3 regions of the Shewanella sp. BJSY2023SW005 genome follow, and region 2 is predicted to be linked to each of the others. Evidence: predicted binding sites of a transcription regulator. Region 2 holds the regulator's gene; each other region holds the start of a gene.

Region 1 (7,307 bases), on a different contig from region 2:
TATGAGTTAATTGAAGTTCCCAAATGGTCGGTTGCGAAGAGAGCCGGTTTCATTTTGGCCAAGGTAGGCGAGGCACTGCAAACGCCCTAAGCTGTCGCTGTGAGTTTTCTCAGCCATTCAACCAGAGGTTCCGGTTTAATCCCCGGGCCGACCCTACCAAACGCTCAGTTTGAATATTGCCAATATCACTGCACAGGTCAGCAGTCCAAGACCGCCCAAAACACAAACCACTTTTTCAGGGTAGCGTGAACCCAGTTCGGGAAAGAGGATAGCGCCCAGGCTGAAGCTTGGGATCATCTCGTACAGTAACCCCATTCTCTGGTTGCTTGCCGGTGCAAATGGCGGCAGGTAGAAGTAACAGAGCAGATAAATAGCCAAGGTGACAATCGCGAGCCATTCATAGCCCAGAAAGGGCTCATCGGCCTTGAGCAGACGACGCAGCAGGACAATCATAATCGCCGCGATTAAAAGTAGCATGACACTTCCCTGTAAATAAAATGGCCGCCACAAACTACGGGATCCGAGATGAGCTGACAAGCGCAAAAGAGAAAAAGCGCCGCAGGGGCGACGCTTTTTGAGGTTATTTACCAGCTCAGGTGGTAATTGATGGCAAAAGTGCGGCCACGGCCGTGATAGTCAAACATCTTCTCCGGGCCGTAAGTTGGGCTGTAGAAGTAAGCGGCTCGCTGGCCCCAAAGGGTGCTGTAGTCCTTGTCAAGCAGGTTTTCGATGCCATAGCTCAGGGTACCGACCGGCAGTTCGATGGAACCGAGCAGATCCAAAGTGGTATAGCTGTCCAGCTCACTTCTCTGGCCATCATTTGCCTTGAAGCGATAGTCAGAGTCGGCGCTGAAGCTGTGCTCGGCCTGCAATCTTAACTGTTGGCTGTCACCGCGCCAGGCGATAAAGGCCGTGGCTTTGGAAGGTGAAGCATAGGTGACTGTCTCATCAATCCAGTCGGCGCCATTTTTGATTTCACTGCGAACCAGATGCAGGTTGCTGCCCACCTGCCAGGCGCTGCTGATATCGAAGTTCAGCTGGGCTTCCAGGCCATAGGTGCGTTTATCGTTGTCCTTGACTTCTATGGTCAGATCGCTGCGATTGACCTCAATCACCTTATCCGAGATGGCGTAATACAGACTGGCCTGGGCCTGCCAACGGTCGGCCAGATAGCGCCAGCCCAGCTCAAAGGAGTCGGTCTTGATGCCATCGAGGCGGGAATCATTGATATTAATGCTGTTGGTCAGCTGCAGATAACCATCGGCATCGGCCTGATAGCTGCCGCGACCATAGTATTTGGACAGATCCGGCAGCTCAAAGCCCTGCGAGTAGGCAAGCCACAGTTGCTGGTCCCGGCTCAGTTTAGCCACCAATCCCAGGTTAACCAGGCCTACATGGTAGTCGGTGCTGCCGCCCTTGATAGCATCGGCGCCCGGCGCCTTACCCTGGGCAATCGCCACCTGTTGGTTATAGCCGATAAAGTCATCGACGCTGTTGTCCATCTGCTGATAACGATAACCTGCGTTGAGCACCAGATAGTCGTTGATATCCCAGCTGCCCTGCAGGAAGGCTGCGATGGACTCGACACTGAAGTCGACATATCGGCCTGTGGTGAACAGCTCCTTCATGGTCAAACCGCCACTCTGGTTGGCGGCGTCGAGATCAAAACTCATCTGATCCGAGTCGAAGCTCTCCTTGTCCCAGTCGATGCCCCAGGTGAGTTTGAGGCTGTCGCTGGGCTTGGATTCCAACACGGCTTTCAGGCCATAAATGCCGGTGTTTTGTGACGAGGCCGAGAAGTTGTAAACCCCGAGGGTTTCACTGACGTAAGGGAAGGGGTGAAAGTCGAGATCTTCCTTGCGATAAAAGCCTTGCAGGTACAAGGTTTGGCCGAGAAAGTCAGCCTGGGTATAGCTGAGGTTCAATAAGGTACGATCGGTTTTGGGGCTGCGATCGGCATTCAACCCCTTGCGGCTTTCGAGCAGGGAAGCATCTGAGGTGACGCCGCTGAAGTTTTCCCCCATATAAAGGCCGTGGTCGCCATCGGACTCATTGTTGTAAAACTGCACCATGGCACTGAGGGTGGCATTGTTTGGTAGGCTCCAGTCCAGGTTGGCCATCAGATCATAACCTTGGGTGTACTGCATGCCGGTTTGGGTGATATCCGGCATTACCTGATTGCCGCTGCCGTCGAACCATTGGCCATTTTCCTGCCAGGCGGCACTGAAACGTCCCTTGAGGGTATCGCTGCCGCCGGCCACGGCAAAGGCGGCGCGATAATCCAAGTCATCACTGCCGTTAAAACCCGATTTGAAACCTGCTTCGGCTTCAAAGGTATCCTGGCTGTCGGCGGCTTTTTTGGTCACTATATTGATAGCGCCGCCCAAAGCACCACCGCCATAGAGGGCTGAGGCGCCGGCCAACACTTCAATGCGGGCGATGTTAAAGGGATCTATGCTGTCCAACTGGCGGCTGATCCCTCTGGAGGTGTTCATGGATACGCCGTCTATCAGCACCACCATGGCGCGGCCGCGCATGTTCTGACCAAAGTTGGTCCGGCCCTGGCTGGATACGTCCATGGAGGGAACCAGGGCGGCCAGCATCTCTTTCACGCCTTTGCCGCTGTCTATCTGCTCGCGGATGCTGTTTTCATCGATTAGCCAAACCGTGCTGGAGAGCTCGCTTATCTGGGTAGGGGTACGGTTGGCGCTGACCACCATGCGCTCCATCTGGGTTTCTTCGGCCATGGCGGCTCCCATCAGCAGCAATTGACTGCTGACAGCAGCGGCGACAAGGCTCATCCGAACCATGGATTTGGGCATAACATTCTCCTAAACAACTCAAGGGGTTAAATGAGGCACCAGACAGGGATCCAGCAGGCAAACGCCAGGCTGAGCGTCTTCTTGCCGGGTTGGTATCCCAAGGCTAAAGACAGCACCAAGCCTGGTGCCAACAGCAGGATCAACAGCCGGGCATCCAGCCCAAAACTGGCCAATACCAGCATGATTGCCAGCAAGACCAATCCCTCACACCAAAGCAGTTGGTTACAGCGCAACAACAGCGGGGACGTTTCCATATTATTTGGCCTCCTGAAAGATGTTGCATTTTAATTGCAAACAAGAATGGTTCGCAATTGAATTTACACTGAGTGATGGAAAAGTGAACTTATGGAGGTATGAATATTTCCATAATGAAATCATGGGTATGTGAAGAGATCTTCGAATAGTGCTTTGAAGGGGGGCTGTGGGTGGGACACTTGGTTTTGACTGTCGGAAAAATAAGGGTTTGCTCTTGGCCTGGAAAGTCTCAACCGGGCTTTCATGGTTGATTTCAGCCGCTGATAGGGCATAGATTACGGCAAGGTAGAAAGGGAAATACTGAGAAAGGTTGTATTCAACACTATGGACAAGTTACTGGAAAATCTGTTTTCAAAGCGCGCTGATGAGCTGGATGCCTTGCTGGATAAAAGGGATGAAGCGGCATTTGATAATGCTTGGGTGCATTTAAATCAGCAAGTAGGCGAGGTTGATGCTCACTTGGATAACAGCTTGGATAACAAATTTGATAGCAAAGCGTTGTTTATAAAATTGTCCGAAGCGACCAATTGCCACGAGATATGCTGTTATATCACAGATGACCTGGAGCTGATTGAGAAAGCTCGGACCATGGGCTTGGAGTCAAGGTTTCTGGATTATTTAAAGCAAAGCTATCGGCAAGGTCAGGTGCCTTGCGAATGGTTAGGCTAAAAAACAGACTCGCTCTTTCGTATCGGCGGCGTTGCCGGCTTGAGCAGATTTCAGGAGACTTGTTTGATGAAAGTGAAACGAATCGTAGCCAATGTGGCTGCTGCCGACCTGGACGCAGGTCAAGTATTTTATGAATCGATTTTTGGTCTTGAGCTGGTTATGGACCATGGCTGGATTAAAACCCTTGGCTCAGCTGAAGAGATGAAAATTCAAATCAGTTTGGCGACCGAAGGCGGCTCAGGGACGCCGGTGCCAGATCTATCTATTGAGGTGGACAATCTTGATTTGGTGCTTCATCGGCTGAGAGCGCAAAACATAGAGATTGAATACGGGCCAATCTCAGAGCCTTGGGGTGTACGCCGCTTTTATATCAGAGATCCATTTGGGAAATTGCTCAATGTACTTCAACATGATCCGGATATACTCCAGAGCTAACTTCAAATTGAATAGTGGATGATTTTACTTAAATAACCCATTGATTTCACTATGGCCACCCCAGGTGAATTGCTTTTACCCCGGGGCTGAGCGTCGGGACAATAAGGAATTAAGCAGATGCAGTTACCCATAGAGTATTACTGGTTGAAAGCGCATAAATTTGCAGGACTCATGCCTTGGTGGTTTATCGATGAACCCGGCGGACCCGGGCTGAGAATGGAATACCAAAAAGAAACCGGGGAGGACTTCTATCCCATCGCCAGGCGGCAAGATAATGACAGCGTGGCCGGGTTTAAAGTGATTGACGGCGAAATACAAAAAGAGCTGGTCTCTGTCCATTTAACCTGGACAGGAAAGCGCGAACAGCAAGGTTTTCCGGCCATGGCCGTGTACAAGGATATTTTTTCCTGGTTGTCAGAAGAAGTCCTTCCCGAAACGGCTGACTGGGTAAGTGAAGAATTCCTGGCGGAGCTTGAGGAGGAAAATAGATAGCTGCGCTGTGTTTAGTTGCTTTGTTTAGTTGCCTTGTTCAATCGCCTTGTTCTATCAACTTTGCCCAATCAAGCTTAGTTAATCATGCCATTACCCACAGAGGGTTTGCAGCCGACAGATGACTTGGCTAGAATTACTGTAATTTTATCCAGTAATACTGTTCAGTGACAACCAAAGGACGCAGTGGATGATCCTCTATATCGCCGAAAAGCCCAGCCTTGGGCGCGCCATCGCCGAGGTGCTCCCAAAACCCCATCGCAAACATGAGGGCTATATCGAGCTTGGCAACGGAGATTGTGTTTCCTGGTGTATAGGTCATCTGCTGGAGCAAGCTGAGCCGGATGCTTACGATCCCGCCTACAAGTCCTGGCAGTTGGAACATCTGCCTATTGTCCCGTCCGATTGGCAGATTAAACCCAAAGCCAGCAGTCGCGGCCAACTCAGTGTCTTGCGTAAATTGGTCAAGCAGGCCAGTGAGTTGGTCAATGCCGGCGATCCGGACCGGGAAGGGCAGTTGTTGGTGGATGAAGTGATTGCCCATCTTGGGGTCAAGGGCGATAAGTTGGCAGCAGTTAAACGCTTGTTGATAAGCGATCTCAACCCGCAGGCGGTCAAACGCGCCCTGGGGCAGATGCGCAGCAACCGCGAGTTTGTGCCATTGTCGACTTCGGCACTGGCGCGTAGCCGAGCCGATTGGCTCTACGGCATGAATATGACCCGTGCCTATACCCTGCAGGGGCGCAAGGTGGGCTATCAGGGGGTGCTGTCGGTCGGTCGGGTGCAAACCCCTGTGCTTGGTTTGGTTGTCCGGCGCGATCAGGAAATCGCTGCCTTTGTGCCCAAACCTTTTTATGAAGTACTTGCCCATCTTAGCACCCAAGAGGGGAGCTGTTTCAGCGCCCGCTGGCAGCCCAGTGAGGCCTGTCAACCTTGGATGGATGAGGATGGGCGGGTGCTCTCCCGCGGTTTGGCGATGAATGTGGTCGGCAGGATCACCGGCCAACCCGGCCGGGTAGATGAGCTGGAGCGTAAGCAAAGACACCAGGCACCGCCTTTGCTCTATAGTCTGTCTGCGCTGCAGATTGATTGCGCCAAACGCTTCGGTATGAGCGCCAAAGAGGTGCTGGATACGGTGCAGTCCCTGTACGAACGGCATAAATTGATAACCTATCCGCGCTCCGATAGCCGTCACCTGCCCAAGGCGCAGTTACAGCTGGCCCCGACAGTCTTGAATGCCATTACCCAAGGGGCGGCAGAACTGCTGCAAGGCTGTGAAGCGCCCAATCCCGCCCTTAAGTCCAAGGCCTGGAATGATGCCAAGGTGGACGCCCATCACGCGATAGTGCCTACGGAAAAGACGGCTAACCTCGGTGTGTTATCACAGCGTGAGCGTCAGGTGTATTTGCAGATCGCCCGTCAGTATTTGGCGCAGTTTTACCCTAATTATGAGTACCTTGAACCCCGCGCCGTGATAGACATTGCTGGAGGTTGCTTCGTGGCCAAGGCCAAACAGCCATTGAAACAGGGTTGGAAGCAATTGTTTGGCAAACAAAAAGCCGACGATGAAGCGGAAGATATTCAAACCAGCTTACCTGAGTTGACTCAAGGGCAGATACTGGATTGCCTTAAGGGTGAACTAGTGGAAAAGATGACCCAGGCCCCCAAGCATTTTACCGATGCCACACTGCTGGCGGCGATGACAGGAATAAGCCGCTATGTGAAAGACCCAGAGATCCGCAAAATCCTAAAGGAAACCGATGGTCTGGGCACAGAAGCGACCCGCGCCGGGATCATTGAACTCTTGTTTAAACGTGGCTTTTTGAAACGTCAGGGCAAGAGTATTTTGGCTACCGAGGCTGGCAGCGGGCTTATTCAAAGCCTGCCTGAAGTGGCCACCACGCCGGATATGACGGCGCTGTGGGAAAGTAGCCTGGATGCGATTTGTCGCCGTGAACTTAAATATCAGGCCTTTATGCAGCCCTTGACGGCTAAACTGGGCGAGCTTATTGAGCAGGCCAAGGCACAATTGCCTACGGCCTTGAGTGGCGTGAAAAGTACAGGCTTCAAAGGACGTAAACGTCGCAGTGGCGCTTATGCCGGCAAGGCCGGAGCCCCCAAGGGCACAAGCACCAAAAAGAGCACTGGCGTTAAGACCGGCACCGGCAAGCGCAGCTATCGCTCAGCGACCAAGAGCAAAACCAAAGCCCAGTCCGCAACGTCCTGAGAATTTGGGGTTATTTCAAGCGTCGGTATTGGTTGGACAGGGCATGGTACTCGTATCCCAGCGCACTGAGCTTATGTTCGAGCTGAGCAGGTGACAGGTCAAGCTCGTAATAAAGTGCATCTCTGTCCGGGCAGTGCAGTCTCAGTTTCTCATTGACTATGCCCAGCAGTATTTCGGCGGGCAGATGTTGCAGGCTTTCCATATTCCCTCCAGGCGTCAGCGGTTGACTGTTTCATAATGCAATAGAGTTGGCTTGGGTTGCAAATCTTGCCTGAATATATTTAAAGTTTCATAAAATCAATATCTTAATAAAGCAATTTCATTTTCTATTCTCGGCGGTTTTGCCTTTGTTTTATCACCCCTTTTTATCAACTCTTGTTACATCAAGCATTCGTGATGATTCGAACCGA
Region 2 (7,307 bases):
AGCCATAGCTGCTCTCACCATTAGGTAGCAGTAGCTTACTGGTATCAACGCCGATCAACAGATTGCCTATCGCCAGAAAGAAGCTGATGATCATCCCTCCCAACATTATGGTAGTGATCCGATCCACGGCCTTGGTGCTGATAAGCACAACCAGCGCCAGCACCAGTGCAAACACCAAGGCGGCAAAACTCTGCGGCAGGCTGATATCCATACCTTCCAGGCTATGATTGACTATGGAGCCGCCGCCACTGATATAGGCATAAGTGAGAATATAGAGCACGAAGGTTATCGAAGCGCCGTTAAGCACCCGCCAAAACTGCCCCAGGGTCTCCTTGGTGAGGGTGTCAAAGCTGGCACCGGGTTCAAAATGCAGGTTGGTTTCCAGCAGCAGCAGCCCGGACATGAACATGCAAAACCACACCCCCAGCAGCATAAGCACAGAGTAGCCAAACCACATGCCGGCGCCTTCTACCGGCAGGGAAAACATGCCAGCACCGACTGTGGTCCCGGCGATGATCATGGCGCCGCCCAGCAAAGACGCCTTGGCAGGCGCCGCATTCATATGATTGGCCATCAGGCCTCCTGTTCGGCGGCGACGCTGTCGACTATGGTTTGCTTGACCTGTGGACGCAGCAGCTGGTTGGCATAATCCCGGGTTCGTTCTATATCATGGCGGGTATCTTCCTTGGTGAGATACCCCAGCTCTTTGAGCTTGATACTCAAGATGCCGTAGAGTTTCTTGTCGTAAAACTCGGGGGCCGTAATCCCATGCAGCGCGCCCAAACGACTGGCCAATTTATGGCTTTCGCGCTCCAAATCGCCACGCTCAATACCTGGGTGAGCGGCCAGCAAATTAAGGATGATGGCGTAGCGCTGCAGGGTTTCGCTCATAGTTTCAGCCAGCAGCGCCAGCGGATTTATGCCGGCTTCCAGCACCCGGAAACCATTGGCTTCTTCGGCGACCAAACCTTTGGCAATGAAACGATCCAGCAGCTGATCGGCATAGGCTCTGACATCGGCCTTACCCATAAACAGCTCGGCCTGCAGCAGAGGGTAGAAATCCTCAAGCACCGCCTGCATCTGAGCTCGGCTGCACTGCTCCAGGCGCACCAGGCAGCTGGCCAGCAAAGAAGGCACCATAAACAGGTGAATGATGTTGTTGCGATAGTAAGTCATGGTTACCGCGATCGACTCGTCGATTGAGATGATATCGCCCAGTTCATCTTCCTGAACCGTGAACTTATTCAGCTCCAGACCTTGTTGCAGCAACTGCTTACCGTCGCCCTCAGCGACAGAAGTATACTGGGTATATGGCACTTCCTTGAGCAGATCCAGATACAAGTCCAACTGACGTTCCAACTGGCTTCGCTCCAGCGCATTCTGTTCTGATGACAAGAGTACCAGGCTGGTAAGAGTCACGGCGCTGGCTGCGGCGGCATCGTTGATATGAGTCATCACCCTATTGGCCAGAGTATTAACCGCCGGAGTCAGCCAGCTGGGTTTCTGCTCGGGATCGGCCGCCACTTCTTCGCGCCAGTTGGGCGCCGCTTCACTGAGGAAATTCTGCAGCGTCACAGGCTCACCAAAGTTCACATACCCCTGACCGAAATTGCCCAGCTTACGCAAGGCGCCAACCACCTGCCAAACAGATTCTTTCTGCTTTTTCTTGCCGCTGAGTTCTTTGTGGTAAGTGGCCACTTCCATGACATGGTCGTAGCCCAGGTACACGGGCACCAGAGTCACCGGCCGTTCAATGCCCCGCAGCACAGAGTTGACTGTCATCGCCAGCATCCCTGTCTTGGGTGACAACAGCCGCCCGGTACGAGAGCGGCCACCTTCGGTGAAGTATTCGACCGAATAGCCTTTGGCAAACAGCTGATCCAGATACTCGCGGAACACAGCGGTATAAAGCTTGTTACCGTTGAAGCTGCGGCGGATGAAGAAAGCACCACCGCGGCGGAACATGGGCCCGGCGGGCCAGAAGTTCAAGTTGATACCGGCGGCTATATGGGGCGGAACCATACCCTGAAAATAGAGAATATAGGAGAGCAGCAGGTAATCCATATGACTGCGGTGGCAAGGCACATAAACTATCTCATGCCCATCGTGGTGCAGCTGGCGTATCTGCTCGGCGCCCTTGATGTTGATCCCCTTGTAGAGCTTGTTCCACAACCAGGTGAGGATCCGCTCGGCAATACGCACCAGGCTGTCGGAATAGTGGGCGGCAATCTCATCGAGATACTCTTCCGCCATCTCCCTGGCTCTGGCCTCGGGGATCTTCTTGGCTGCGGCCTCTTCTTTAATCGCCTTTTTCAGCGTTTCCGAGCGCAGCAACTCATTGAACAGAGCCTGACGGTTGGGCAGCACGGGCCCAGTCATCACCTTGCGTTGCCGGCGGAAATGTACCCTGGCCACCCGTGACAACTTATGGGCAATAGCCTTGTCGGTCCCATGTTCATCGGCCATCAGCCGCAACGACACGGCATTGGAAAACTGCACAAAGTTGTCGCGCCCCAGGAACAGGATCATCAGAAACTTGCGCAGCCAAGTGGGATTTTCCCGCTCAAATACGGCGGCACGCATGCTGTCATCTTCCTTACCCGGAGTGCGGCCCCAATAGAGGCTCACTGGCACCAATTGAATATCCAGTTGTGGATTGGCCTGATGCAGGTTCAGCAGAGAAGTGAAACAGCTGAGAAATGGCTTGTTGCTCTTGCGCTTGCCGAATAGGGGCTTGGCTCCTTCCAGGCAGACGACTCGGGGAACGGTAATATCATCAACCTTGAGTGCCTCATAAGGACAAGGCAAACCAAACTTACGGGTGACTTCCGCCAATGCCGTAATATCACTGACAGATTCCGTCTTCATTACATAGGCCATCGGCTTGGCCGGATCCAGGTTCAAATCGGCGAAAGGATCCTGAGGCACCACAGTGGTATGCACCAGCTTGCTTTGGAGCCAGCGAAGAGATTTAAACCAGAATGAATCTTGTTTGGACATGTTTTTTTCAGTGTCTGAGCCACAATCAATAGCCCAATAGAATACCAGAATTTCCTGAACCTTAGCTAGGGAAGGTGCGAACCGGCCCCGGCAGTTCCTCTGGCCAATGCCTTGAACTCCCCATGCTGCATGGGCCAAGCCGTTAAAACCAAAGCACCGAATGGCTTACTTAGCCACTCCCTAAAAGTTTCAGTTTTGGTTAATACTTGCACTGATAAAAATACTGTATATACTGACAGGTACTGTATGAAAAAACAGGAATCACCATGAGACCACTGACACCGCGCCAGGCACAGATTCTGGAACTGATTAAACGCAATATAGCCGACACCGGCATGCCGCCAACCCGGGCCGAAATTGCTACCCGGCTGGGCTTCAAGAGCGCCAATGCCGCCGAGGAACACCTTAAGGCATTGGCCAAGAAAGGCTGTATTGAGATCATGCCAGGCACCTCTCGTGGTATTCGCCTGCCTCATGATGAACAAGCGGAGTCAGAAACAGGCTTGCCCTTGATTGGTCAGGTTGCCGCTGGTGAACCCATACTGGCACAGGAACACGTTGAGCAGTATTACCAGGTCGACCCTGGCATGTTCCACCCCAATGCCGACTTTCTGCTGCGGGTACGCGGCGACAGCATGAAGAACATAGGTATTCTCGAAGGTGATCTCCTGGCGGTTCACAAGGTACAGGAAGCCCGTAACGGTCAAGTCGTGGTGGCCAGGGTTGAAGACGATGTAACTGTGAAACGCTTTGAAAAGAAAGGTAATGTGGTTTATCTACATGCCGAGAACGAGGCTTACTCCCCAATCAAAGTCGACCTGACTTTCCAGCCATTGACCATTGAAGGACTGGCGGTAGGGATAATACGCAATGGAGACTGGCTATGAGCATAATGACTGGCAACGCCCCAAGACACCCAGGCCTGTGGACAGACACCAGTATTGCCGGCAATCAGCCTTGGCAACATACCGGCATCTCCAGCTTGGCCAGCCATAGCCAGGGACGTCAGGAATTATTGCGCCTCTGCCCTCAATTGGCGCAATTGAGTCAACAGGGACGCTGGATAGTCTTGATTAACGCCCCGGCCAGCATAGGTTACAAAGAAACCTTAGCAAGGGCCGGTGTCAGAATGGATAGAGTACTCTTGGTGCGCACCAAGGATGAAGTAGAAGCCTTGTGGGCAACGGAAAGAGCCCTGACCAACGGCACCTCCAGTGCAGTGATCAGTTGGATAGACAGCCTGGATGCCCGTGATAACCGCCGATTGCAGCTGGTCGCCCGTAACGCCAGAGCCATGGGCATAGTGTTGGAAACGGGACAGCAGGCGAAAGAGGTGGATAACCACCTCAACGAACTTACCCACTCCATCCATTGATTGTGTTTAAAGGCCATCCCTGGGATGGCCTTTTTGGTGCAATGCCTTCCCCTGTCAATCGGCGGCAAACCGCGCAGCTCTGCTACTCACACAGAATTCACCTCTGGATTAACAGACGCTTTTTTTTCATATAGTTAGAAAACATCGTGATCTTGATCAATATTTAATCTACAAGTAATGTAAGAACAACGATTGTGTTATCTCCATGCAATTCGTCGTAGGTTGACCGCCCCATTTCGATTCATAGCGAGTGGTGCCGTCGCCGGAAATGCTGAGTATATTCAGCGGTAAGTGCAACAGTGGTCACCACCTGTATACCTAGAGCTAAGTGAAACCGCCGCCGCACTTTGAAGTCATCGTTGCTTTTTTGGGAACTGAAGAGTTTGCATAGAGCAAAGACTTACTGTGTGACTCTTCTTTGTAGTTGCGAATGCAATTGACAGAGGAGATGTCTTGTGAAGCAATGGCTGTGTGTTTTGCTGACCTTGTTGTGCGTCAGCTTGTTGTCTCCAGGCGCTCAGGCAGATATGCCCTTGAATATGACTCAAGGGGTAACTGAGATCAGTGGCAAGGTGTATCACCTGCACATGATCATTCTTTATATCTGTTGCGCCATAGGTTTGGTCGTATTCGGCGTGATGATCTACGCCATGATCAACCATAGGAAGTCCAAAGGGGCAGTCGCGTCCCAATTCCATGAAAGTACCAAGGTAGAAATTGCCTGGACGCTTATCCCCTTTTTAATCCTGATCCTGATGGCAATCCCCGCAACCCAAACGCTGATTGCCATGGAAGATCCCAGTGATGCCGACCTGACGGTCAAGATCACCGGCTCGCAATGGAAATGGCACTACAGCTATTTCGGCGAAGACATCGACTTCTTCAGCATATTGGCAACGCCGAGATCCCAGATAGAAGGCCAGGAAGCCAAGGGCGAGCACTACTTACTTGAAGTCGACAAGCCTTTGGTATTGCCCATCAATCGCAAAGTCCGATTCCTGATGACCTCAGATGATGTGATCCACTCCTGGTGGGTGCCCGCCTTTGCCGTCAAAAAAGACGCCAATCCCGGTTTTATTAACGAAGCCTGGACCCGGGTGGACAAACCGGGGATCTACCGCGGCCAATGTGCCGAGCTTTGCGGTAAAGACCACGGCTTTATGCCGATTGTGGTGAAGGTACTGGCAGAAGATGAGTTTGACGCCTGGATGGCGGAGCAGAAACAAGCCGCGGCTACGGCCGCCGAAGAAGCTCAGGCGGCCCTCAGTGAGACCATGAGCCATGATGAGGCCATGGCGCTTGGCGAACAGATCTATATGGCGCGTTGCGCCGCCTGTCATCAGCCCAACGGCGCCGGACTTCAAGGGGTGTTCCCGGCGCTCAAGGGCAGTGCTATTGCCATAGGCCCAATGGCTGCCCATCTGGACATAGTGATCCATGGCAAGACAGGCACCGCCATGCAGGCCTTCGGCAAACAGATAACCGCCAAGGAACTGGCTGCTGTGGTGACCTATGAGCGTAATGCCTGGGGCAATAATACAGGCGACACAGTGCAAGCCGCCGACGTCAATAACCACGGGCAGTAGGGGGAGAAGATGAACTCATTCAGTCAAGATGCCGAAGCCGGCGTTCAGGAAATCGCTGAACAGGAACACCAGCATCATCACGCCCCCAAGGGGATCATGCGCTGGTTGCTGACCACCAACCATAAAGACATAGGCACACTCTATCTCTGGTTCAGCTTCATCATGTTCCTGATAGGGGGCGCCATGGCCATGGTGATCCGTGCTGAATTATTCCAGCCCGGATTGCAACTGGTCGAGCCCAACTTCTTTAACCAAATGACCACAGTTCATGGCCTTATCATGGTTTTTGGCGCCGTGATGCCGGCCTTTACCGGTCTGGCCAACTGGTTGATCCCCATGATGATAGGTGCGCCGGATATGGCGCTGCCGAGGATGAACAACTGGAGCTTCTGGATTTTGCCCTTCGCCTTCTTAATCCTGCTTAGCTCATTGTTTATGGAAGGTGGCGGCCCCAATTTTGGCTGGACCTTCTATGCCCCATTGTCGACCACTTATAGTGCCGACAGCACAGCCTTGTTTGTTTTTTCAATACATATCATGGGGATAAGCTCAATCATGGGAGCGATCAACGTGATAGTCACCATAGTGAATCTGCGCGCACCTGGCATGAACTGGATGAAGCTGCCCCTGTTCGTCTGGACCTGGCTTATCACCGCCTTCCTTCTGATAGCCGTTATGCCGGTATTGGCTGGTGCCGTGACCATGGTACTCACAGACAAATTCTTCGGCACCAGCTTCTTCGATGCCGCCGGCGGCGGAGATCCTGTGATGTTCCAGCATATTTTCTGGTTCTTCGGCCACCCCGAGGTGTACATAATGATCTTGCCGTCATTCGGCATCATCTCGGCCATCATTCCGGCATTCAGTCGCAAACCTTTGTTTGGCTACGCCTCAATGGTCTACGCCACCGCCAGCATCGCAATCCTCTCCTTCCTGGTGTGGGCACACCACATGTTCACCACAGGTATGCCTGTCTTTGCCGAACTCTTCTTTATGTACTGCACCATGCTGATTGCCGTGCCAACCGGGGTCAAGGTATTCAACTGGGTTGCCACCATGTGGCGGGGATCCATCAGCTTTGAAGCCCCTATGATGTTCGCCTGTGCCTTTATTATTCTCTTCACCATAGGCGGCTTCTCCGGCCTGATGTTGGCAATCACCCCAGCCGACTTCCAATACCATGACACTTACTTTGTGGTTGCCCATTTCCATTATGTGCTGGTCACCGGCGCCATCTTCTCCATCATGGCCGCCGCCTATTACTGGCTACCCAAGTGGACCGGGCATATGTACAGCGAGACCTTGGCCAAGTGGCATTTCTGGTGCTCGGTCATTTCGGTCAATGT
Region 3 (7,307 bases), on a different contig from region 2:
CAACTCAAGGACTATCAGAGCCGGGAGTTGTTGGAGCTATTGCTGGAAGAAACCGAAGACGATCACATGTATTGGCTGGAGAAACAGCTGGGCCTTATCGACAAGGTTGGGTTACAGAATTACATCCAGTCCAAGATGTAACGGTATCTGTAACGGTATCAAAGCCGTCACGACAGGAGCCGCTATTACGGCTCTTTTGCTATCTGGTGTTGCATTGAGCCTGAATTGAATTTGAATGCACTTGAGTTGGGCAATAAGGCACTGAATTGCTTCGGTTTGGTGCAGTGGATTGTTTACATAGAAAATTATATTGTTTCTTGTCATTTAGTATTCAAAATTGTTAACAGATTCTGATACATTGCTGGTTTCCTTAAATAAAAATATAACAAATAGGACTCGCAATGGAGCAGATAAGACGTTCTCTCAGTTTGCAACTTGTATTGGCTATCGTCGGTGCCCTGGCGCTGTTGTTGTCTATAGTGGCCGCCGTGATGGTCAAGAGCAGCAGCGACGATACCCGTGCCCGCATAGATCAGGACATATCGGCGCTGATCACCCTCAAGGCCAATGAAATCGGCAATTACTTCTACGCCAAGGGGCAGATTATTCACTCTGTCTTTGCTAACCCTGCCATCAATAACTGGTTTGCCAAATACCATAGCCGTGGCTCGGATCTCAGCCTCGATCCCGGCTATCAACAGCTGGTGGATTACTTCCACTTTTTCTCCGAGCAGGACAAGGAGATCAAGTCGGTGTTCTTCGGCTCGGCCAATACCTTCGAGTACTTTGATCTCAATGGCCGTTACGATGGCGATCCCGACTACTACACCAACAAACGTCCCTGGTGGCAGGAAGCGATAGACAGAAATGGTTTGTTTGTCGGTGACCCGGCCGTGGATGCCAATGACGGCTCAATCTCGGCCACGGTCAAGACTGTAGTCAAGGATGCCAATGGTCGCCTGATAGGCATAGGCGGTATGGATATTCTCATCGATACCATAGGTAAAAACCTGCTGGCGCCAATCAAATACCGGGGCGAAGGCCAGGCGTTTTTGATGACGGAGCAGGGAAAGCTGGTGTACTTCCCGGGTTTTAACCAGGGGTTTCCCGCCGGCTCTGATGCGGCCGTTATTGACAATCTCAGCGGCGACAATCAGGGTTTTAGTGAACTGAAACGTGAAATGCAAACCCGGGATGCCGGTATTGCCGAAGTCACTTATCAGGGAGAGTTGCAGCGGGTGAGCTACATTGCCATTCGCGGTGACTATCCCAAAGTGCGCTGGTATTTGGGGTTCATGTTGCCCAATGAAGTGTTTCAGGCACCGGTGAAGCAAAGCCTTTGGCAAACCAGCCTGGTCTCAGTGGGGATTATTTTACTGGTGGCGTTAACCGTTTTCCTGATGATGTTGCCGTTTCGGCGTAATCTCAATAGCCTGCTGCACACCATGGAAGATATCGCCGAGGGTGAGGGCGACTTGTCACGGCGCATTGAAATCAACCGCGCCGATGAACTTGGGCGTCTCGGCGCGGCATTCAACCGTTTTGCCGCCAAGGTGCAGAGTCTGTTGCTGGAAACCCGTGAACTCAGTGGTCGGGTGGATAATGGTGTTGCCGCCGCGGCTGAGGTGTGTGACAACGCACTGGCCTCTGTCAGCGCCCAGAAACAGGAAATTGCCTCAGTGGCCACAGCCGCTACCGAAATGGCCCACACAAGCCAGGAGATGGCGACCAGCGCCCAACGAGCCGCCGAGTTTTCCGAGACGGCGTTGTTGCAGTCCAGAAACGGCGCAGATGTGGTGCAGCTGGCCAGTCAGGGAATGCACTCACTTTCCACACAGGTCAACCAGGCTGCGGGGGTTATTCGGGCGCTCAGAAGCAGCTCAGAGGAGATAGGCGAGGTGCTCAGTGTGATCCGCGCCATTGCCGAGCAAACCAATCTGCTGGCACTCAACGCCGCCATTGAAGCGGCTCGCGCCGGCGAGCAGGGAAGGGGCTTTGCGGTTGTGGCCGATGAGGTGCGCACCCTGGCATCCCGCACTCAGGACTCCACGACCAATATTCAGGGTATTATCCAGACTCTGCAGCAACAGGCACAACAAGCCGAACAGGTGATGGAAGCCGGAGTCAGGGAGGCCAACCAGGGCCAAAGTCTGACTCTGGAAGTGGAGCAGGCACTGACGGAAATAACCGCGGCAGTGGATGCCATCCAGCTGCAAACCATGGAGATCACTGCGGCGATAGGCCAGCAGGCTGTGGTGGCCGAAGAAGTGGCCTGCAACATTGAAAATGTTCGTGGCCGCTCCGATGAATCCCTGAGCGCCAGCGAAGAGCTGTCACATCAGATGCTGGCATTCCAACAGTTGGCCACGGCTCTGGGGCGCAACATAGGTCAGTTCCGCATCGATTAAGACGAGCTTTAAATCCATTAAGGAGAGCCTTGGCTCTCCTTTTTTGCTCTCGATTGATCTGCTTTTTCGTTATCCTGGCTTGTTAACTGTGTTTTTATACAGTACTCTGTTTGTGTCCGGCTCGACCGAGCCCTTTGAGATCCGGAAAGCAAGCTTGAGAAAGATCATACATATCGACATGGACTGCTATTTTGCCGCGGTGGAGATGCGTGATTTTCCAGAATATCGTGGTCGACCTCTGGCCGTCGGCGGCAGCAGTGACAGACGCGGGGTGATAAGCACCTGCAATTATGAGGCGCGTAAATTCGGCGTTCGCTCTGCCATGGCCTCGGCCTATGCGTTAAAGCTTTGCCCGGATCTGCTGCTGATCCCCGGGCGCATGTCTGTCTATAAGGAAGTCTCGGCAGAGATACGGGCCATCTTCGCCCGCTATACCTCACTGATTGAACCTCTGTCGCTGGATGAAGCCTACCTGGATGTATCCGATAGCTCACTATACCAAGGCTCGGCCACCCTAATTGCCGAGGCTATTCGCGCCGATATCCTGGCGGAAACCGGCCTGACTGCCTCGGCAGGTATCGCCCCGGTCAAGTTTCTCGCCAAGGTGGCATCGGATCTCAACAAGCCCAACGGCCAGTATGTGGTCACGCCACAGGCACTGCCCGAATTTGTAAAAAACCTGCCGCTTATCAAGATCCCCAGCGTCGGTAAGGTCACCGCCCAGAAGCTGGCCGATATGGGGTTGCATACCTGCGCGGATGTGCAAAAGGTGCCGCTGGCCAAGTTACAACAGCGGTTTGGAAAGTTTGGTACCTTGCTTTATGAAAGGGCTCAGGGGATAGACGAGCGTGAACTGACCATCAACCGAGAGCGCAAGTCTGTTGGGGTAGAAACCACGCTGGCAGAGGATATCCATACCCTGGCTCAGTGTCGTCAGGTAATGCCACCGTTGGTGCAGGAGTTGGCCCGCCGTCTGGAGCGCGGAGCCAAAGACAGGCAAATTCATAAGCTGGTGGTCAAACTCAAGTTCAGTGACTTTAAACAGACCACCATAGAAACCCGCTCGAGTGAGTTATCTGTGCGCCTGCTGGATGACTTGCTGACCCAGGCATTGCAAAGAGCCAACGGCCGTGGCATCCGTCTGCTGGGGGTGGCTGCCGGGCTGGTCAGCCAGGATGATAGCCACTCACCGGCAGAGGAAGCTCTGCAGCAGTTGGATCTGGCTTTCTAATCCCCAATTGATGGTTTGCACTCAGCGAGGGGATAAACAAGCTCCATTTCTGTTCCATATGGGCTCTTTATAGTAGGTTTTCAGCGTATTCCGACTCACAAGCATAGCTGGCGATACCTTGCCACTGTCGCAGTGTAAGTCTTACTGTATATACGTAATTATAAGCTCGATACAAGCTTTCTGTTGAATTTCTGCGAATTTCAAATTCTAAAAAACCAAAATCTATTTTTAATAGATTTCTATATTAGAGTGAATGGGCTCTACTTAGTTACGTTTTGAGATCTTTGTAATAAGTTTTAAATCGATTTGATGTGGTGATGGTTTTATAAGAAGCATTTAACTTGCTTGATGGGAAATATTCTTTGAATTTTCGCGTTTTCTTGGTGAGTGTTTCTGTTTGTATCCTTCTTAACTCTTTGAGCTTTCTGAGTAACACCTGAAGATTGGTAATGTAAAAGTTAATTATTTTAATGTTTGGTTTTTTGTGGTAGGTTGTTTGGATAACAAAAAGTTTGCTTTAAGTTGGCTTAACCCGTTTTTTTGGGACTATTGATAATAATTAAAACATGGAGTGTTTTATATGAAGTACGGGCTCCCCATTTCCCTTTTTTGCTCTCTATTGCTACCCAAAACAATGTATTTGCTTCATCCAGCGTCCCTTTAAGTGGCTCTTTTCGGGTTAGTGAGCAAGGTGCGGCAACATATACCATCCCCATAGATACTCCCGCAGCCAGAGGCAAGTTAAAGCCCGCCGTAGAGCTGAGTTATTCATCAGGTGGCGGAGAAACCATTATGGGATTGGGGTGGGGGCTTCAAGGGCTTTCCGCCATCAGCCGCTGCCCAAAAACCATTGAACAGGATGGCTATTTACAAGGTGTAGAGCTTACCAACAAGGACAGTTACTGCCTTGACGGTGCTCGTCTGGTTTTAACCGCCGGAACCCATAGTCTAAATGGCGCCGAGTACTGTAAGGAGCTGGATGATGCCTCTGTGGTGACTGTGATTGGCCAGGCGCCTGGCGGCGGTCCAGCGGCCTTCAAGGTTGAAACCAAATCGGGAGACACCTATTTCTATGGCGATGTGGATGAGGTTTCCGGGAAGCAGTTTCTGGATGTGAATGGCACCTCATCATCCGGAGATGGTTATCGGTCCGTATCTCAAAACAACAGTGATGTGATTTATCATTGGAGTCTGAAGGCCATTGAGGACTCCGTAGGTAACTACATTAGTTATCACTATGAAAACACCGCTGGTGAGCAATACCTGAAAAGCATCGATTATGCCGGGCACAGCAATGGTGAGGCTCCCTATAATCAGGTCAGATTTATCTATACCCCCCTCAGTTACCCTAAGTATGGTTATTCCTATGGCACCTCTGTTGCGATAAAGCAGCAACTGCAAAAGATTGAGGTGAGGCTGGATGACGAAGTCGACAAAACCTATTACCTGACGTATCACAAGGCGACTTCCAGTGATAAGCATGATTACCTTGAGCAGGTTAAAGCCTGTATTGGTCAAACCCAAACCGACTGCAGTACACCGATAACCTTTGAGTGGGACAGACAGGCGAGTGCGTCTGCTGGCCCTGCTTATCAGCCCTTTTCCGGCAGACGGGCGTTGAGGATTCCGTCCGGTAACAACGACACCGCCAAGTTTTTTGATATGGACGGTGACGGTTTATCAGATATCGTTTATGTACGGGACGGGCGTTGGTACAAGCGTGGTATTCAGTCGGGTATTGAACAGGCGATGGCCTCGACCGGTGCCGGTAAGGCGGCTTATGCCCAAACCATAGACTATGATGGTGATGGCCAGCGTGACTTGCTGGTGGCCAACAGTGAAACCGCCAATTGGCTTTTAAACCCTCCACTTATCAGCACACAGTGTGTGAGCCTAATGGCGGCGGTACTCAACTATGTGAGGATATTGAGCGTGTGGTGAATTACACGCTCAAGGATTTGGGGCTTAAGGCTATCGGGCTTGAAGGCAAGGCGCTGGTTGCCGATGTCAATGGTGACGCATTGGAAGACATCATCTTCATTGATGGTGGCGCCATCAAGTGGTATCGCAACTTGGGAAATGGAAGTTTTGCTGCGGCGCAAAGTCTTTATAGCTTCCCCAGTACTGAAGTTGGGCACAACACCAGCGTTCACCAGTGGCATTCCAGTCGAGGTTTTGGCAGCTCCTTTATGGATATCAACGGTGATGGACTCACCGACTTTATGTTGGAGGTTAGAGAGCGGGAAGCTGTGTGTATCTCCGGTAGCGGCAAAGTGATTTCGGGAGTGACCGAAAACGAATGCCGGATGGACATCAGAGGTACTTGGTCTGTCAGTGATTACGAGTATTGGAACCTTTATGTCTCTACTGGCTCCAGTTATCGCCGGCATCAAAAAATTTATCGTGGGCAGCACAATAATCTCAATATCGCCAATACCTTACGCAGTGCCGATTTCAATGGTGATGGCTTGTCGGATATTGCCTATGTCCATAATAATAAATGGTTTATTCAACTGTCAGATGGCAATGGTTTTTTGCCTCGAATCGATACGGGCGTTACCACTTCCGATACTCAGAAGTACAAAACCTATTTTATCGATATCGTGGGTGATGGTAGAGCTGAAATGGTGGTTCAGCATACCTCGTCTCAGGCGTTGGTGTATCACTCCAACCCCGAGTTAACTTCATGGACCACTTATGGCGCAATCAATGACCTGTCCGATCAACCATTGAATTTCGCGGATATTGATGGTCGTGGAAAGCTGGATATTGTCTCTCTCAGTAACGGTCAATGGCAAAGGTTAACCCATAAGAGCCATGCATATCACAATACCATCAAGGGGATTACCGACGGATTTGGAGTCAAGACCAGGGTGACTACGCGCCGCTGACGGAAAAGTCTGCTGGCGAATACAGTGTCTATAAGACTCAGGTATCCAGTTATCTGGACAGCAGTCGTAACTTCTCCCTTATTCCGCCGCAAAAAGTTGTTAAGCAAGTTGCCACCGAAACCGGGGACAGCAGCCAGGTTTCCGTTAACTATGAGTATGGCGGCTTGCTGATAAACCGTTTGGGGCGTGGCTCGGCCGGGTTTGAGTTATTACGCACCATAGACAATCAGACTCAGGTGGTGACCGAGACTATCTATCATCAGTTGTTCCCGCAAATAGGTTTGCCCCTGGCAACCAAACAAACCTATCAGGGAAAAACCTTGTACTCGGCAACCAATGAATACAGCTTTCAGCGAGGCAATGACGGCATTTATCGCCGGGTTGAAGAAAACGTGGTGGAGCGTACCTCTCAATATGGCAGCGATGGAGGGGTAAGGGAGTTAACGCAGACAAACACCCAGACTCAGTTCGACGACTGGGGAAATGCCATTGCCATTAAAGCGGATGTGACTGACCTTGAAGCCAATCAATTGGTTTCAAGGGGCGAGACGGTTAACCAGTATGACGGTCATGGTGGCGGCGAAGCCAAGGGGCGACTGAGTCATACCAGGGTGACTAAATCACGCTTTAATCAGCGAGAGCAGGTTCAGGCGATAGTGACCGAGAGCGCATTCAGCTATTACGATAACAGTTTGCTGATGAACTCAACGGTATCGCCAAATGACAATCGCTACAAATTGACTACCGACAAAATCTATGACATTTACGGCAACACCC

Evidence for each region. Region 2 encodes LexA, which represses DNA repair genes until DNA is damaged. Its sites were predicted from a motif close to TACTGTATNNNNATACAGTA; they were not measured.
Region 1: ACMHXI_RS10200 (DNA topoisomerase III) is a predicted target of LexA. The motif match lies at 4,808-4,827, and genes of this name have one in related genera.
Region 3: dinB (DNA polymerase IV) is a predicted target of LexA. The motif match lies at 2,493-2,512, and genes of this name have one in related genera.

What each region holds. Positions count from the first base shown of each region.
Region 1 is NZ_JBKORJ010000030.1:172,810-180,116, reverse strand. It holds gene ACMHXI_RS10235 (AAA family ATPase) at 1-90, shown strand, start outside; gene ACMHXI_RS10230 (hypothetical protein) at 154-477, opposite strand; gene ACMHXI_RS10225 (TonB-dependent receptor) at 585-2,822, opposite strand; gene ACMHXI_RS10220 (hypothetical protein) at 2,849-3,076, opposite strand; gene ACMHXI_RS10215 (hypothetical protein) at 3,402-3,746, shown strand; gene ACMHXI_RS10210 (VOC family protein) at 3,813-4,181, shown strand; gene ACMHXI_RS10205 (hypothetical protein) at 4,299-4,673, shown strand; gene ACMHXI_RS10200 (DNA topoisomerase III) at 4,861-6,897, shown strand; gene ACMHXI_RS10195 (DUF4250 domain-containing protein) at 6,908-7,099, opposite strand.
Region 2 is NZ_JBKORJ010000024.1:33,874-41,180, forward strand. It holds gene mtr (tryptophan permease) at 1-574, opposite strand, end outside; gene plsB (glycerol-3-phosphate 1-O-acyltransferase PlsB) at 574-3,000, opposite strand; gene lexA (transcriptional repressor LexA) at 3,267-3,887, shown strand; gene ACMHXI_RS06810 (cell division inhibitor SulA) at 3,884-4,375, shown strand; partial or broken gene coxB (cytochrome c oxidase subunit II) at 4,831-5,952, shown strand; gene ctaD (cytochrome c oxidase subunit I) at 5,971-7,307, shown strand, end outside.
Region 3 is NZ_JBKORJ010000055.1:50,915-58,221, forward strand. It holds gene bfr (bacterioferritin) at 1-141, shown strand, start outside; gene ACMHXI_RS17820 (methyl-accepting chemotaxis protein) at 402-2,408, shown strand; gene dinB (DNA polymerase IV) at 2,563-3,639, shown strand; gene ACMHXI_RS17830 (hypothetical protein) at 4,167-4,355, opposite strand; gene ACMHXI_RS17835 (SpvB/TcaC N-terminal domain-containing protein) at 4,354-5,580, shown strand; gene ACMHXI_RS17840 (FG-GAP repeat domain-containing protein) at 5,574-6,530, shown strand; gene ACMHXI_RS17845 (RHS repeat-associated core domain-containing protein) at 6,695-7,307, shown strand, end outside.